Regions from separate parts of the Paenibacillus apii genome, predicted to be linked through region 1. Evidence: riboswitches for the same ligand, from Rfam matches in the RefSeq annotation. Region 1 holds a riboswitch; each other region holds the start of a gene.

The links. Region 1 has a riboswitch for cobalamin ahead of G5B47_RS21235 (S-layer homology domain-containing protein). Riboswitches for the same ligand answer to the same signal wherever they lie in the genome.
Region 2: linked by a shared signal. The riboswitch ahead of cobT (nicotinate-nucleotide--dimethylbenzimidazole phosphoribosyltransferase) and the one ahead of G5B47_RS21235 (S-layer homology domain-containing protein) in region 1 are both predicted to bind cobalamin.
Region 3: linked by a shared signal. The riboswitch ahead of metE (5-methyltetrahydropteroyltriglutamate--homocysteine S-methyltransferase) and the one ahead of G5B47_RS21235 (S-layer homology domain-containing protein) in region 1 are both predicted to bind cobalamin.

Annotation. Positions count from the first base shown of each region.
Region 1 is NZ_JAAKGU010000012.1:123,247-128,373, forward strand. Features, by position in the region: gene G5B47_RS21235 (S-layer homology domain-containing protein) at 1-3,237, opposite strand, end outside; cobalamin riboswitch at 3,411-3,603, opposite strand; gene G5B47_RS21240 (GAP1-N2 domain-containing protein) at 3,695-5,127, opposite strand, start outside.
Region 2 is NZ_JAAKGU010000004.1:387,590-392,716, reverse strand. Features, by position in the region: gene cobJ (precorrin-3B C(17)-methyltransferase) at 1-1,004, opposite strand, end outside; gene cobT (nicotinate-nucleotide--dimethylbenzimidazole phosphoribosyltransferase) at 1,081-2,175, opposite strand; cobalamin riboswitch at 2,312-2,516, opposite strand; gene G5B47_RS12055 (histidine phosphatase family protein) at 2,546-3,100, opposite strand; gene G5B47_RS12050 (glutathione peroxidase) at 3,215-3,766, opposite strand; gene G5B47_RS12045 (hypothetical protein) at 4,233-4,514, opposite strand; gene G5B47_RS12040 (type 1 glutamine amidotransferase domain-containing protein) at 4,696-5,127, opposite strand, start outside.
Region 3 is NZ_JAAKGU010000001.1:905,284-910,410, reverse strand. Features, by position in the region: gene G5B47_RS04580 (serine/threonine protein kinase) at 1-386, opposite strand, end outside; gene G5B47_RS04575 (undecaprenyl-diphosphate phosphatase) at 600-1,463, shown strand; cobalamin riboswitch at 1,568-1,771, shown strand; gene metE (5-methyltetrahydropteroyltriglutamate--homocysteine S-methyltransferase) at 1,901-4,201, shown strand; gene G5B47_RS04565 (DUF1540 domain-containing protein) at 4,306-4,464, opposite strand; gene G5B47_RS04560 (DUF4349 domain-containing protein) at 4,677-5,127, shown strand, end outside.

The DNA of each region.
Region 1 (5,127 bases):
GTTACCGGAGCGGACCAGGCCGAAGGCCTGCCAATCGCTAAGCTCTCCCGTCGACAAAATCCATTTGGCCGCCGCCGAAATGTCGGCTTTCAATTCATTTCCGGCTGCTTCCCATTTGCTGCGGTCGACTACGGCATATTTGGTAAAATGGCTTACTTTGCCGGTAATCGTTCCCGTCGACAGATCCAGCACGGCCGGAACCGGAATCCATTGATTCGTCTTTTCATCCAGCCAGGCCAGCGCCAGATTTTGCGGGTTGCGCGTCCCTACGGGAATCTGGATGGACAAATCCGTAGGCTTGGCAAATTTCGTTCCGTTTGGTGTGAACTCGTACATGCCCGATACCAGCTCCGGCCGGGACGAAGGCTGCTCCTGCACGCCGATGGTAATCGCGATACCTTCCACCGCTCCCGCCGGAATTTGCAGCTGCACCTCGCCGGCCGCATCCTTCAAGGCAGCTCCCGCCGATGTAGCCAGCTGCGCAAAGGCTACACTGTTCGCAGTCAGCGTCTTGGCGAGCTCGGCGGACTTCTCAGAAGTCATCGGCGTGCCGCTGACCGCTGTTGTCGCGCCAACCTGATTCAGCGGCAGCGTATTGGCGGAAGTGATCGACACACCCGAAGCTGCCGGATCTTTTGTACCCGAAGGGCCGCCTGAAGATGTTTCCGTCAAAGAGGTCACATACTTCCACAGCACATCGTCTCCGTCCTTCAACACATACTTATCGGCGCTGAAAGGCGGTTCGTTTCCGTTGACGAAATACTTCCAGCCGCTCTCGCCGCCCCGGTCAAATTCGGCCAGACCGTCGATCAAATAGACATATTCGCTTCCCGAAATTGGCCGCGATTTAACTTTGCTGCCCAGTGCGCGGACAAGAAGACTGTACGGACTGTCCCCGGCGCTAAGCTCAACGGAGGTGCTTGGCAGAATCGTTCCTTTTACGCTGTCGCCGACAACGGAAAGGGTTGCCTTGGAAACTACTGGAGGCGCGGTAATGGCTGCCGGCTGTGTATACCGTACCACACTTGGCGCTGCGCCCGCCTGATAACCGGTCACTTCGATTGTATAGCTGCCGGCGGACAGGCCGCCGAAGGAAGCGACACCCTGTTCATTCGTTATTGCCGTCTGTCCTCCGATGCTTACCTTCACACCAGAAGCTGGTGAAGTGACAGGATCGGAGTTGAAAGTATTATTATTCCATACCCACCCAACCTGAGTGACTTTAACCGTAAAAGCCTGCCCCGGCTGCGGCTGCGAAGGCGACAGCTCCACAGTGCGGACAACCTGGGTAGAGAAGCCTCCATAATAGACCAGCACCTTATCCGAAGCCTGAAGCTCAAAGTCGCCTAATCCGACGCTCGGATTAATCCATTCGCCCCCGCGTTGAACGACAAATGACCACCAGTTGTTCATGTCGCCGGTGATTCCGCCGATACCGCTGATAAAGCTTCCAAATGAAGATTGCGTGATATCGAGCGCGGTATGATTCGCATCGGCCAGTCTTTGAAGAGCCTCAAGCGCTACCGATCCGTTTATGGAGCCTTCCATAATCGTTCCCTGCGGTCCTTCTACTGCCAAAGACACCGGCACTTCCTTCGGCAGAACCGTAACCGTCCCGGTGTAGCGCACAACTGTCGGCGCGGCATTGTCCTGGTAGCCGGTAATTTGGAGCGCCTGTGTTCCGGGCGTCAGATCCGTTCCGAATGAGGCGACTCCCTGATCGTTCGTAGCGGCTGTTTTGCCGCCGATGGAGACGGTAACTCCGGCAGCCGCCGCGACTATGGGATTTCCGTTAAAGTCCCAAGTTTTTTTATGAACCGTTACCTCAAGAGCTTTACCTTCCTTCGGTGTAACCGGCGACAACGATACGGAATCGACCAACTGGGTGACGCCGAAATCGCCGTAATAAACGTAGAGTCGATCTCCGTCCTGGAGCGCAAATTGGTCAATGGCGCTGTAACCGCTGACCCATTGCCCGCCGCGCTGAACGATATACATCCAGCCGTCATAGCCGCCGTATTTCTTCTGCTGGATACCGGCTATTTCGCTGATATAAGTGCCGTATTGGCTTGATGTGCTGACAACCGCAATTCCCTTGGCTTCCGCCAGCTTGTTTAGCGCATCCAGTGCGCTGCTGCCGTATACACTGCCCTCGCCCAAGGACGCCGTCGGCCCTTCGATCGCTACGGACACCCGGACAAGCGGACGTGCCGCCGGAGGGTTCGCAATAAAATCATACAGATTGCTGTCGCCGCCGGCTGTGAACAGGTTGTACGCGGTCAGCGCCTGCAGCGCCTGCTCCGTGGCAAAAGCGTCGCTGCCGCCGGACAGCAGGTGGGCAAAGCCCCCGTCTGCCGTACGGAAGCTCATCAGACGGCTGATCAGATTGCTGCCGTTCTTGGTGAAATCTTGGCCGGCCGGATTGACACCGTACGCCGTCAGGCCGATAATGGCCTGTGAGACGCTCTCGCTGCTCTCTCCATAACCTCCGTGAGCCGTATTCTGCTGAGCGGACAGCCACTGCACCGCTCTTTGCCCGGCGGTAGCAACAGCCGGATCACTCTTGTAAGGAGCCAGGGCAACCAGAGCCATACCCGTAAGGTCGGGCTCGCTTAGGCCTCCGCTGGTAAGGGCAAAGCCCCCGTCACCGTTTTGTCTGGAAAGAATGTGTTGAACCAGCTTGTCGCGGGTCCAATTCGCATCGGACGGCACCGTATAGCTGCCGGAATCCAGCGCGATCAAGCCATAGACAGCGTTGTTCAGACTTTGTCCGGCGATGCCGCTGCTGCTGTAGATCGGCTCGATCAGATTATAACCTGCAATATTTGCAGGATCTTCTCCGACCGCTTTAGCCGCCAAAGCGTATCTGGCATAGTCGGTAACGGCGGAAAAGACTCCTTTCGCCTTCTCTACCTTTTGTTTAAGTGCGGCAGTGTAGGAATCCGGCACTTTGTAACCGGCTTGAGCCAAGCCGATCGCCTGCCATTCCGAGACTACCTCCTTCTTCAAAATGGACTCGGCCGCGGAATACACGGCATCGGTTACGCCGATTGACGGCGAAGACGGGGTGGCCTCAGCCGCACCCGCTGCTGCTCCAGCATCTGCAGTCCCCGCCCCCTGGGAATCCGCCGCCTCGGCAAGCGCATGCCCCGCCGGTGCAAAGGAAACGCCCAGCAAGGAAAAAATCATCAATAATGCCATTCCCAGCGCCAGAATTCTGGAAGAAATCCTGCTCATTCTTCAACCTCTTTCTCTCTTGAGTATTATGGGAGTCTTCCGAAACCATAAAAAAAGACCGCCCCGGAGGGACGGTCTTTCGGAAAAACGAGCCGGGAATCCATGCTGTATAAGCCACTCCCGGCATCGGCCGCGCGCAAATGCCAGATGCCCTCACCCCCCGAAGGACACTGAACCTTGGCTGAAAAAAGGCAGGTCTCCTGGCTTATGCCTCATCGCCTCCCCTCTGGCCTTCCCGTTCGCCTTGAACAGTGGCTTGATTCAGAGGAGCGCTCCGCATATACAGTGGCGGGACCGCGCCGGATTCCAACCGGCTTCCCTATTAAGCGGGCGTGTGATGCCCGCACCTTTTTCAGACGTTATTCGATTTTGACAACCTTTATCATATCGGTTATCACAGGGGTTGTCCATACATGAAAGGCCATTAAGCCATGAAATTGAACGCGTCAATTCTCCGCTATTCCGCCGGAGAACTCGCGCTTGCCGAAGGGGATGGAGCCGCCTGCGGAGCTTCCATCAGGACCAGCGTGTAGTCTTCGGCTTTCACCGTGCTGCCGGCCGTCAGCTTAGGGGCGGAAACGAGCGTTACCTTCACCTGGTTAGGTGCGACAGCGGAAGATCCTCCGCTCCCGCCGGATGAACCCGGTGCCTTGGAGCCCGCAATGCTTGACCCGGCGGCTGGCTCTCCCGACGGCGACGGCGAGCTTGCTGGAACGGTCCCGCCGATAGCCGCCGACGGGCCGGCCGAGGCCGAGAGCGAATCCCCGGCGGCCTTGCTCTCATCGGCGGACGCCGTGTCGGCCTGGCCTTGGCCGCTGCCGGCGTTCCCGGCCGTTCCTCCGCTTCCGGCCGCCGTTCCCGAACCGGCAGTGCCGGCGGAACCCGCTGCTGCCCCGGCATTCGAAGGGCTCGCCGATCCCGGCAGCCCGCAGCCATGGACCAGGCTGTCCACTTTATATACTTCAGCCTGGCCGGTCCCGGCATCCACCTCAATCTCCGCCGGATTAAATTCGCGGCAGGCGTCCGGGGAGGCGAAGGCGAACAGCAGCGAGCCCCCGCCCCCGCCGCGCTCAAGATAGGCGGCGGCTTCGAGATAGCCCGCGCCAGCCGCAGACTGCGTGGGCGAAGGCTGCGGCGAGGCGGCCGGAGCCGCTTCGTCTCCGCCGCCCTTCAATAGGCGGGCCGCAAGGGCGCCTGCAACCAGCAGAACGATAACGGCCGCGCCGAAGATCATCAGCTGAAACCGGCGCCGGCGCACCCACTGCGCCAGCGGCGAGGCCGCCTGCGCCCGGGCCTCTCCATATACGTTTTGCAGCGCGGGTCCCGCCGGGGCCATATACGTTTTTCGGAATTCGCGGCTCTTGAACGCTTCGCGGTCATGGCTGGCGAAATACTTCAAAATCGCCCGCCGGTAGCCCGGCTGGAACTTCCTTGAGGAAATGGCGAACAGCGGATTATCCTGCGACCAGGCCAGAAAACGGTAGACCTCTTCCTTGCCGCCTTCCCCCTTCCTCCGGACATGCTCCAGCAGCGCATCATACTCGAGCGGCCCTCCCTCGCGGGTGCTGCTGTGGTAGAAGGCCAGCGGCAGGCGGGCGAAAGGCTCGGCTCCCGGGCTCTCTTTCAGCCAGCGCCGTCCCAGAAGCTGCACATCGTCCAGTTCCTGCGGAGACAGGCCGTCAAAAATATGCTCGTCCGGGTTCTCTTCCCCGAACCAGCGGTACGCCGTGCGCAGCACATTCGCCTTCCGCCTGCTGTGCAGGTCAAGCGGCGGGTCCCATTCGCCCATATCGAGGGCGTAGCGGACAAATGACAGCTCCAGCAGCTGCTCCTGCGTAATATCTTCAAGCGAGAGCCGCTCCAGCAAATACCGATCGGCCGCCGCAGCCA
Region 2 (5,127 bases), on a different contig from region 1:
GCGGAACCCGCGTCGCCACCGGAGACGATACCTTTGGCCTCGAGAATTTGCAGCGCCTCCATCGCCGCTTTCAGCGGGCTGGACGAACTCGCGCTGCTGTAAGAGGCGGAAGCCGGGAAATCACGCTCGGCGGACTTAACTTCCCCGCTCTCTCCAGCCTGCTCCTTCGCACTCAGTGACCACGGCTCGGCTGCCACTTGCAGACGCTCGCTTGGCCTTAGTCTCTGCTCTTCCGAGTCCAGTGTATATTTCCGCTGGTAGCCTCTTGGCGTAATCATTAGGCCGTCATATACTACCGTCGAGGAATTACCGATAATAACCGTGGTGAGCATCCCTATTTCATGCTCCAGCATGTCCGCGAGCGTGGTAAGCACGACCTGCTGCCGGTCCCGGTAAGCGCTCTTCACGAGGCCCACCGGCGTGTCCGGAGAACGGTGCCCCAGCAAAATCCGCTGAGTCTCAGCAATCTGCCGCGTACGCCTTCCGCTTCGCGGATTGTACAGAGCGATTACAAAATCTGCCGCGGCGGCGGCTTCCACACGTTTGGCGATGGTGTCCCAGGGGGTTAAATGATCGCTCAGGCTGATCGTGCAGGCGTCATGCATGATAGGCGCCCCAAGGAGAGCGGCACAGGAGTTGATCGAGGATATTCCGGGAATAACCTCTACTTCAACTCCCTCCTCGGCATTCCATTTCTTTTCCATCAACACTTCATAAATCAGCCCGGCCATTCCGTATACACCGGCGTCGCCGCTGGAAATAACTGCAACCGTTCTTCCCATATACGCCTGCCGTACTGCTTCCTGAGCGCGGCTTACTTCTTCCGTCATGCCGGTTCTTACGATCTCCTGTGTGGTCAGCAGGCCCCGGATCAAATCCACATAGGTGTTGTAGCCAATAATGACTTCGCTTTCCTCGATTGCCCTGCGGGCACGATCCGTAATATGTTCAAAAGCGCCCGGGCCAAACCCGATCACCAGCAGTTTGCCTCTCTTCTCTTCCATTCGTGCTGCCTCCTCTGTATGAAACAACTATCCCCGTAACGCCAAGCTTTCCTTAGAAGAAGCCGAGTTCATAGACTCACTGAACCGCAAGGCCGAATTCATCTTCTTCGGGGGCCGGACTCGGGATGCCGAGATCTTCAAATGTGGCCATCTTCGCAACCAATCGGAGGGCCGATTCGATTACAGGCAGGACCAACGCTGCTCCTGTCCCTTCTCCAAGGCGCATGTCCAGATGCAGCAATGGCTTCAGCCCAAGCTCATCCAGAACGATCCGGTGCGCCGGTTCAACGGATAAATGGGAAGCGAATAAATAATCCCGACAGCGGGGCTCGATCCGGCAGGCAGCAAGCGCCGCGGCGCCTGTAATCACCCCGTCAATGACCACCGGAACCTTGCGGACCGCCGCTCCCAATATCACACCGGCCAGTCCAGCGATTTCGAGCCCTCCTACCTTAGCAAGCACGTCGACAGCATCACCCGGATTTGGCTGGTTGACCTGTATTGCTCGTTCGATTACCTTCGTTTTGGCGGCTAGCGCTTCGTCATCGATGCCGGTTCCTCTTCCGGTGATCCGTTCCGCTGGATGGTCAGTGAACACTGCCGTCATGGCGCTGCTTGGAGTCGTGTTGCCGATGCCCATTTCCCCTAAACCGATCACTTCGATTCCTTTATCAGCAAGCTCGTAAGCCATACTAATCCCGACATGGATCGCAGCAACCGCTTCTTCCTTGGTCATTGCCGGTCCTTTGGCCATATTAGCCGTTCCTTGGCGGACTTTCCGCCGAACCACGCCTTCCGGCAGGTCCGTCAGCACCGTTCCGATATCGACAACGTGAACCTCCGCTCCCGCTTGCTGTGCGAGCACATTAACAGCAGCGCTTTGGCGAATAAAATTCGCCATCATAAGGCCTGTAACTTCCTGAGGATAGGCGCTGACGCCTTCCTGGACGACCCCATGATCGCCGCACATCACGATAATCGCTTTTTTGTCCACACGGGGCTGCGCACTCCCAGTGATACCGGCAAGCCTTACAGCGATTTCCTCCAAACGGCCGAGACTTCCCAAGGGCTTGGTCAGGTTGTTGACTCGTCTTCTCATTTGATGCATCGATACAATATTGAGCCGTTCAATCTCATTTAGCACCTGCAATAATTTTTCCAAGAAAATCACAATCCTCTCTTTTATTTAGGAGTCTTATGTAACAGGAATTGAGAAACAAAAAAGCACTCCTACACACAAAAGAGCGTAGAAGTGCCGTTAATCGCCGCAATACAAGCGTTCTCCCCTCCCTATCCTCGTAGGTCAGTCGTGCTGTTGAAAAAAGGCAGGTCTCCTGACTTGTGGATCAGACGCAAAAACGAGATCATGATGACCAAGTTGCTTAAGCCTTCCCATTTGACACAGTGGCTTAAAGCTCGCTCTCCATTTACAGTGGCGGGACCGCGACGGATTTTCACCGTCTTCCCTTTTAAGAAACGCCGCAGCGTTTCACCTTTTCTCTCATATGCTGTTGTAGACAAATATGCTTAAAGTACGTCTATTATAACTTGAGATTTAAAGAGAAGTCTATAAGTCTGTTTTTCAGTGTATCCGTGAATTCGATTACAGTACCGTTCTCTACGATTTCTGCTTGTCCGGTAATCACCCGAATAATGCTGCCATGGGTTACTAGCAGTACATTTCTTCCCGCCGGAGCCTCCAGGTTGCAAATTCCTTCGCAAACCCGCCTTTGCATTGATTCCACAGCTTCAACCCCATAGATCGGAGAATGGATCAGCTCAGGATTGGCTATTTGGAATACATACCTGATTTTCTCCAGCGTCTTGCCTTCCAGTTCACCAAAGCAGCGTTCCGAGAATCGGCTGTCAACCTTAACAGAAAGTCCGTAGACGGATGCCAGAATATGGGCGGACTCATAGGCTCTTCGCAAAGGGCTCGAAATAACGGCATGAACATTCATCCGTTCTCGTAGCCATCTGGAAGCTTCCTGAATCTGGCCGATCCCGTGCTCATTCAGACCGATATCCTGTATCCCTTGTATTCTCCCCTGCTTGTTCCAATTGGTCTCGCCATGGCGCATCAGATAAAGAGGCATTTCTAATCTCGTCCTTCCAAGCCTGTAATATTGCGCTAAAGAGCAGCATACCTGGATGAGTTAGGCTGCTCATGGCAATATCTATTCAGGGGATCGGAAATACTTTGATTTCCATTATTTTTGCAGCAGTGATTCGATAACTGGCTCTAAGTCAACCGGTTCCGTCGTCGTTTCGAATCTAGCTTTTACATATCCGTTACGATCGATCAAAAATTTCGAGAAGTTCCACTTGATCCCGTCGCCGGCGTATATTTCCGGATGCTTTTCCTGCAGGAAATCCTGCATCCATTGGCCCTCCGAAGTCTGGGTATCGAAACCGTAAAATGGTGCTTGCTGTGTCAGATATTGAAATATAGGATGAGCAGATAGCCCTCTAACCTCTATTTTCTCAAACAACGGGAACGTCACTCCAAAGCTGCTCTCGCAAAATTCTTGTACTTCAGAGTTGCTCCCCTGCTCTTTCTCGTTGAATTGGTTGCAAGGAAAACCGAGTATTTCGAATCCCTGCTCGCGGTGACTTTCGTAAAGCCTCTGTAGACCGGCGAATTGACGAGAATAGCTGCATCTGCTTGCAGTATTGACAATAAGGAGAACTTTTCCGCGATAGGCTGACAATTCGAACAGCTTACCGTTAATTGAGTTGACTTGAAAATCATAAATCGACACCGTATCATTCCTCCTCAGGCTTAATAGATACATCATACGGCTAGAACATCTATTGGTCTAATATATAAGAGGAATAATTGTTATAGGTTATACTAATATAGCGAGGGTGCTCGGGCCTATCACGACTCTTTCACAAGCAATCCCAATAAACTAAAACTTGACGGCTCTACTGTTCCTAGTTCCTCCGTTTTTGCACCATACACATATAACTCAACTCCCAGCACTTCAGCTTTCTCTGACTCTTCAAGCTTCGGCCCGAAGCTGGATTTAGGCCGCATATAAAGCAGGGTTATAGTTAATGAAGCTGTCCATAATGTGAAGTTCAGGCCCTTCCGGGCTTAGCGCCGCCCCAAATACTTCCTTCCAGAACGGTTTCCCATATGATCGAACAGTAGTATTACGTCTTCAGCAATTCGCAGAGCGGCCTCTTCCGGCTGCGGCGGACATTCCTGCGGTTGTACATCTTTTACTGTGGAAATCCTCCTCCCTGACCCAATACCTGCAAACGTGCAGGCATTTCTCCCTCGAACTCCCCGCCTGACGGCGCGCATGCTCTAAAAGGTGCACAATCGAAGGTTTTACTTCTTCCTACCTGAAAATCACCTGACAAACCTGCAGATTTGCAGGAAAACCCCAGACACTCTACCTCGCAGCCCATTCTGACCGCCGTATCGAATATGCCCAGATACGCCTCGCCGCTGCCGTCACCCGACAAGTACGATTCCGGTAAAAGAGCGATATCACTCAAAAGACCTCCTTTACGGTTGAACTGCCGCTATCCGCTGTTTAACAAGAAAAAAATCCGCTTCCCCGGGATATATCCCGCGGGAGCGGATTTTTTTATGCGGCAGATTTCTTTATGCAATCTCCTGCATTTTCCACCGGCCGTGTATCAGAAGCCTTCCTTGAATGATGACCGGTTCAGCAGATTAACCCAGCTGTTCAATAACGGCTTTGGTTACAGCCAGCGTGGACTGTGGATTTTGGCCCGTAATCAGGTTGCCGTCCACCTCGTAATGGGAAGTCCAGTTCGGAGCGGCCACATAGATGGCTCCCAGATCGCGAATCTTGCTTTCCAGCAGGAAAGGAAGATGCTGATCCAGCGTCGTTTGCGCCTCTTCCCGGTCTGTAAACGCGCTGACGCGTTTGCCGGCAACAAGCGGTTCGCCGTTCGACAAGGTAGCGCCAACCAGTCCGGCCGGACCGTGGCATACCGCAGCCACAATCTTGCCCCCTTCATAGAAATCGCGCAGCAGCTTCTGAAGAGTTTCGTTAGCTGGAAGATCATACATCGTTCCGTGGCCGCCCGGCAGGAAAATCGCATCGAAGCCTTGAACGGATGCATCGCTCAGCTTTGCCGT
Region 3 (5,127 bases), on a different contig from region 1:
AAGCGCAGCGTGTCCTGCTCTCCGAACAAGAGGCCCTGCTCGAAAATCAGCTGTTCCAGCGTAAACCCTTCAATATAATCGGTAACCAGCCACGCCGAGCCTTGTTCCTCAAAAAAATCCCGGAAAGCGGGGATGTAGGGATGCTCCAGCTGCCGCAAAATATCCCGCTCCCGCATCAGCATTTTCTTTCCGATATCCCGTTTGCTCGGCTTTGCCTGTTTGAGGGCGACCTGGCGGTTCTCCGCCGTGTCCAGGCAGCGGTATGCCAGTCCGTAGCTCCCCATGCCGATCCGGGACAGCACTTTGTACTGCTTACCGATCCAATCTCCCTCTTCCCGGGGATAATCCCTCCAGGCAGACAAAAAAGCACGCAGGCGTGCAAACAATGAACATCCTCCCAACGTATACCGCTATAATGTAATCTTTCTGTACATTATTACACATTTCCCTGGGTGTACTGCAAGTGCTCAAGGATGAGCCGAAATGCATGCGTTAGGTATTCTTTCCTGGAAATTGGGCTTGCAAGTTTCAGAAATTGCCGGTGATGTTTAAGCTACTTATAATAAAACTTTAAACATCTTTTTTAAGGAGGCGAAAGCTTGGATCTGCTCGCAATACTCAAAGCCGTTATTCTGGGTCTGGTGGAAGGCCTGACCGAATTTGCTCCGGTGTCCTCTACCGGTCACATGATTATTGTCGACGACATGTGGCTGAAATCCCAGGAATTTCTCGGAAAATACACGGCCAATACGTTCAAAGTCGTCATTCAGCTCGGCTCCATCCTCGCGGTCGTCGTCATCTTCAGAAATCGTTTCATCGATCTGCTGGGACTGAAACGCTTCAGCCGGGGGGCGCTTGAGCCGGTTCCGGACGGCCAACCGTCCCAAATCTCCGGGTCAGGCCGTCTAAAGCTAGGACAGGTATTGACGGGGCTGCTCCCTGCGGGTGTTACCGGCATGCTGTTCGAGGATTACATTGATGAGTACCTCTTCTCGACGTCAACCGTGCTGATCGGTCTTGTGATTGGTGCCATATTTATGATCTGCGCGGATTTGTTCGCACCGAAGCGTGTTAAGGTGCAGACCGTTGACCAGATTACATACGGGCAGGCGCTTGCAGTCGGTCTGATTCAGTGCTTCTCCCTGTGGCCCGGCTTCTCGCGTTCCGGCTCGACGATTTCGGGAGGCGTCCTTCTGGGCATGAGCCACCGCGCCGCCGCCGATTTCACCTTTATTATGGCGGTTCCGATCATGGCGGGCGCCAGCTTCATCTCTCTGCTCAAGAACTGGCAGTATTTTACGCTGGACGCGCTGCCGTTCTTTATTGCCGGATTTATCAGCGCCTTCGTGTTCGCGCTGCTGTCGATGCGGTTCTTCCTGAAGCTGATCAACCGGATCAAGCTGCTGCCGTTCGCCATCTACCGCATTGTGCTGGCAGCGATCGTCTATATTATTTTCTTTTAACCGGTTATCAGGTATTGCTATAACTGGAGCCTCCATCTTCTATTGCGGGCCGCAGGGTCTTGCCGTAACATAAATGGTGTACTCAATATTCAAGCAACAATTCACCTTAAATAACGGAAACAGGTGCTTACCGGACCGAAAAAGGCCGGAGGCTTAAAAGGGAAGCTCGGTGCAAAGCCGACGCGGTCCCGCCACTGTAACGGAAGAGTCTATCAGCATTTATGCCACTGTCAGCCCGGGCTTGACGGGAAGGCCGCTGACGACGATGACGCCGCAGCCAGGAGACCTGCCTGTTTCGACGCACTGCTGTACCTACGGGAGATAGGGAGGTGTAAGTTCGCAAACGTAATGAAATACGTAGGCGTCTTTCCCCCTGCGCTCCTGGGGTGAAGGACGCCTTTTTTGCAGGTTCAGAAGATAGAGGAGGAACGAAAGAGATGACAAGGAATGCCAAAACAAGCAATCTCGGATATCCGAGAATCGGAGCCAACCGGGAATGGAAAAAAGCGCTGGAAGCCTACTGGGCGGGAAAGATCAATGAAGAGCAGCTTCGGACGGAAATGGAGCAATTTCAGCTCAGCAATCTGCGCAAGCAGCAGGAAGCGGGGATCGACCTGATACCCGTTGGAGATTTCACATATTACGATCATGTGCTGGATACGGCGGTTATGTTCGGCATTGTGCCTCCGCGCTACCGGTATGAAGGCGGGCCTGCCGGACTGGATCTGTATTTTGCCATGGCTCGCGGGAACTCCCGGGCGGCGGCATGCGAAATGACGAAATGGTTCAATACGAATTATCATTACATCGTGCCGGAGATCGGCGATATTCAGCCTGTGCTGACGGAGAACAAACCACTGGCCGCGTACCGGTTCGCCAAATCGCAGGCGGGCATCGACGGCAAGCCTGTCGTCATCGGACTATATACGTTTCTGAAGCTTTCCAAAGGGTTTGCCCTTTCGGAAATCCGCAGCGTGGCGGAGCGGTTCCTGCCGGTCTATGTCCAGCTGCTGCAGGAACTGGAGCGGGAGGGCGCGGCATGGGTTCAAATCGACGAGCCGGCTGTCGTGACCGGACTTCAGGAAGAGGATATCGAACTGCTGGGCCATATCTACGGCGCCCTTCATGCCGCGGTTCCAGGTCTTCGCATCATGCTGCAGACATACTTTGAGTCGGTGCAGCCGCTTGAAGCCCTGCTAAAGCTGCCGGTGCAGGGGCTTGGTCTTGATTTTGTACACGACGGCGGAGCCAACCTCGAAGCGATCGAGCGTCTGGGCTGGCCGGAGGACAAGACGCTTGGAGCCGGTGTGATCGACGGGCGCGGTATTTGGCGCTGTGATCCGGAGGAGAAGCTGGCGCTGGCGGAAAGGCTGGAGCGGCTTGTGCCGGAAGGCAAGCTGATTCTGCAGCCGTCCAGCAGCCTGCTGCATGTGCCCGTGACGGTGCAGGGCGAGGAGCGGCTGAAGCCCGAGGTGCGGAATGCGCTGGCCTTCGCCGACGAGAAGCTGGCGGAGCTGGCACTGCTGAAACGCGCGCTGCTTGAAGGCAGGGAAGCGGCCGGTGCGCAGTGGGCCGGGGCGAAGGCAGCGCTGGATGCCTTCCGCAAGCTGCCGGAGCGAAACCGCTCGGATGTGGCGGAGCTTGAACGCGGCCTGGAGGAGCTGACGGACCGGCGGAACACGGTCTACGCCGAACGGGCCAAGCGCCAGCAGGACAAGTGGCGGCTGCCGCTGCTGCCGACAACGACGATCGGGAGCTTTCCGCAAACGCCGGAGGTCCGGCAGGCGCGGCTGAAATGGCGCAAGGGCGAGCTGAGCCCGGAACGCTATGATGAATTTATCCGGCAGCAGATCGCGGAATCCATCACGCTGCAGGAGAAGATCGGTCTGGACGTTCTGGTGCATGGCGAATTCGAACGCACCGATATGGTGGAGTTCTTCGGCGAGAAGCTGGACGGCTTCCTGTTCACCCGGAACGGCTGGGTGCAGTCCTACGGCTCCCGCTGCGTCAAGCCGCCGGTCATTTACGCCGACGTCGCCTTCACCGAGCCAATGACCGTCAAGGAAAGCGTCTATGCGCAATCTTTGACGAAGCTTCCGGTCAAGGGTATGCTCACCGGGCCGGTCACGATTCTGAACTGGTCGTTCGTCCGCGACGATCTGAGCCGGGAGCAGGTGGCCAATCAGATTGCGCTTGCGCTGCGGCAGGAGATACTGGCCCTGGAAAGCGCCGGCGTGGAAATGATTCAGGTAGACGAGCCGGCGGTGCGCGAAGGACTCCCGCTCAAGGAACAGGACCGCAGGCAATATCTCGAATGGGCGGTCAGAGCGTTCCGTATTTCCACAAGCCTTGTTCGGGATACGACGCAAATTCATACGCATATGTGCTATTGCGAATTTGGGGATATGATCGATTCCATCTCCGATATGGATGCGGACGTGATTTCCATCGAGACGTCGCGCAGCCATGGCGAGCTGATTGCGAGCTTTGAGCAAATGGATTATGACAAGGGCATCGGCCTTGGCGTATATGACATCCATAGTCCGCGTGTTCCGTCCGTAGAGGAAATGGAGACCGGCATCGAGCGGGCACTGCGGGTGCTGCACCCGGAGCAGTTCTGGATCAATCCGGACTGTGGGCTGAAGACGCGGGGCTGGAGCGAGACGGAGGCGTCGCTGCGGAATATGGTGGCGGCCGCGGACAACGCGAGAAAGAAGGCGCGGGCGGTCCAGCCGTAACTTGGGCATAAAAAAAGCAGAAAAACACCGGGAAACGGCTCCCGGTGTTTTCTTTTTCTTGGCTTGTTCAAATCCAAAAGGTTAGAACAGCTTGAGCAGCCAGCTTACTCTGTTTTCTTCTCGAACGTCTGACAATCCGTTTCTTCGGCGCGGGTCGCTTCCTTCACCTTGTTGAAAGCGACGAAAATCGAATCGGCGTTGCACTTGTTTGCATTTTCCCAGTGGCTACAGGTGTTCACTTCGCACAGCACATCTTTGGCCATGAGCATTTACCTCCCTGTATGAAAATAAAAGTTCTTATTGGTTAGATACCCGCACATTCCCGGATTGCAACAAAAATATTTAAAAATTTAGAAAAATCATCTTGAGACGGTTTATTCCCCAGTCACAAAAATACAGCCTTCTGCAACCTTCCAGAGGATGGAATCGTCTAGGAATCAAACGCCAAGGACGAACAGAAAAAAAGGAGGGAGTCATGATAAAGCGGGGATTGCTTACCATTGTAACATTGCTGCTGCTGACCGGGACGCTGATTGGCTGCAGTTCGGGAAGAAGCGAGGATCATGCCGATCAGGATAAACAATCCTTACATTCCGAAAGCATGGACAGCACAGCAGCCGAGTCCAATTCTTCGAGTGCAGAAGCTCCGATCACGGCCGGTAACGGAGGATCTTCCGATGGCGCGCAAGTGAAAGGAAAGCAGTTCGGAAATCAGACAAGTACCGATTCCGCGAACCGTACGGGCAATGCCTCTCCCGGAGGATTCACATCAGGCGATGTGGCGGACGGTCTAAACAAAAAGCTGATCTACCACGCCAATCTCAACATGGAAGTCGAAAATTATGAGAAAGCGCAGACCGAGGTGCGCAATTGGGTCAATCTCTCCCGGGGCTATATTATCGGATTCAACGAGACCATGTCCGATT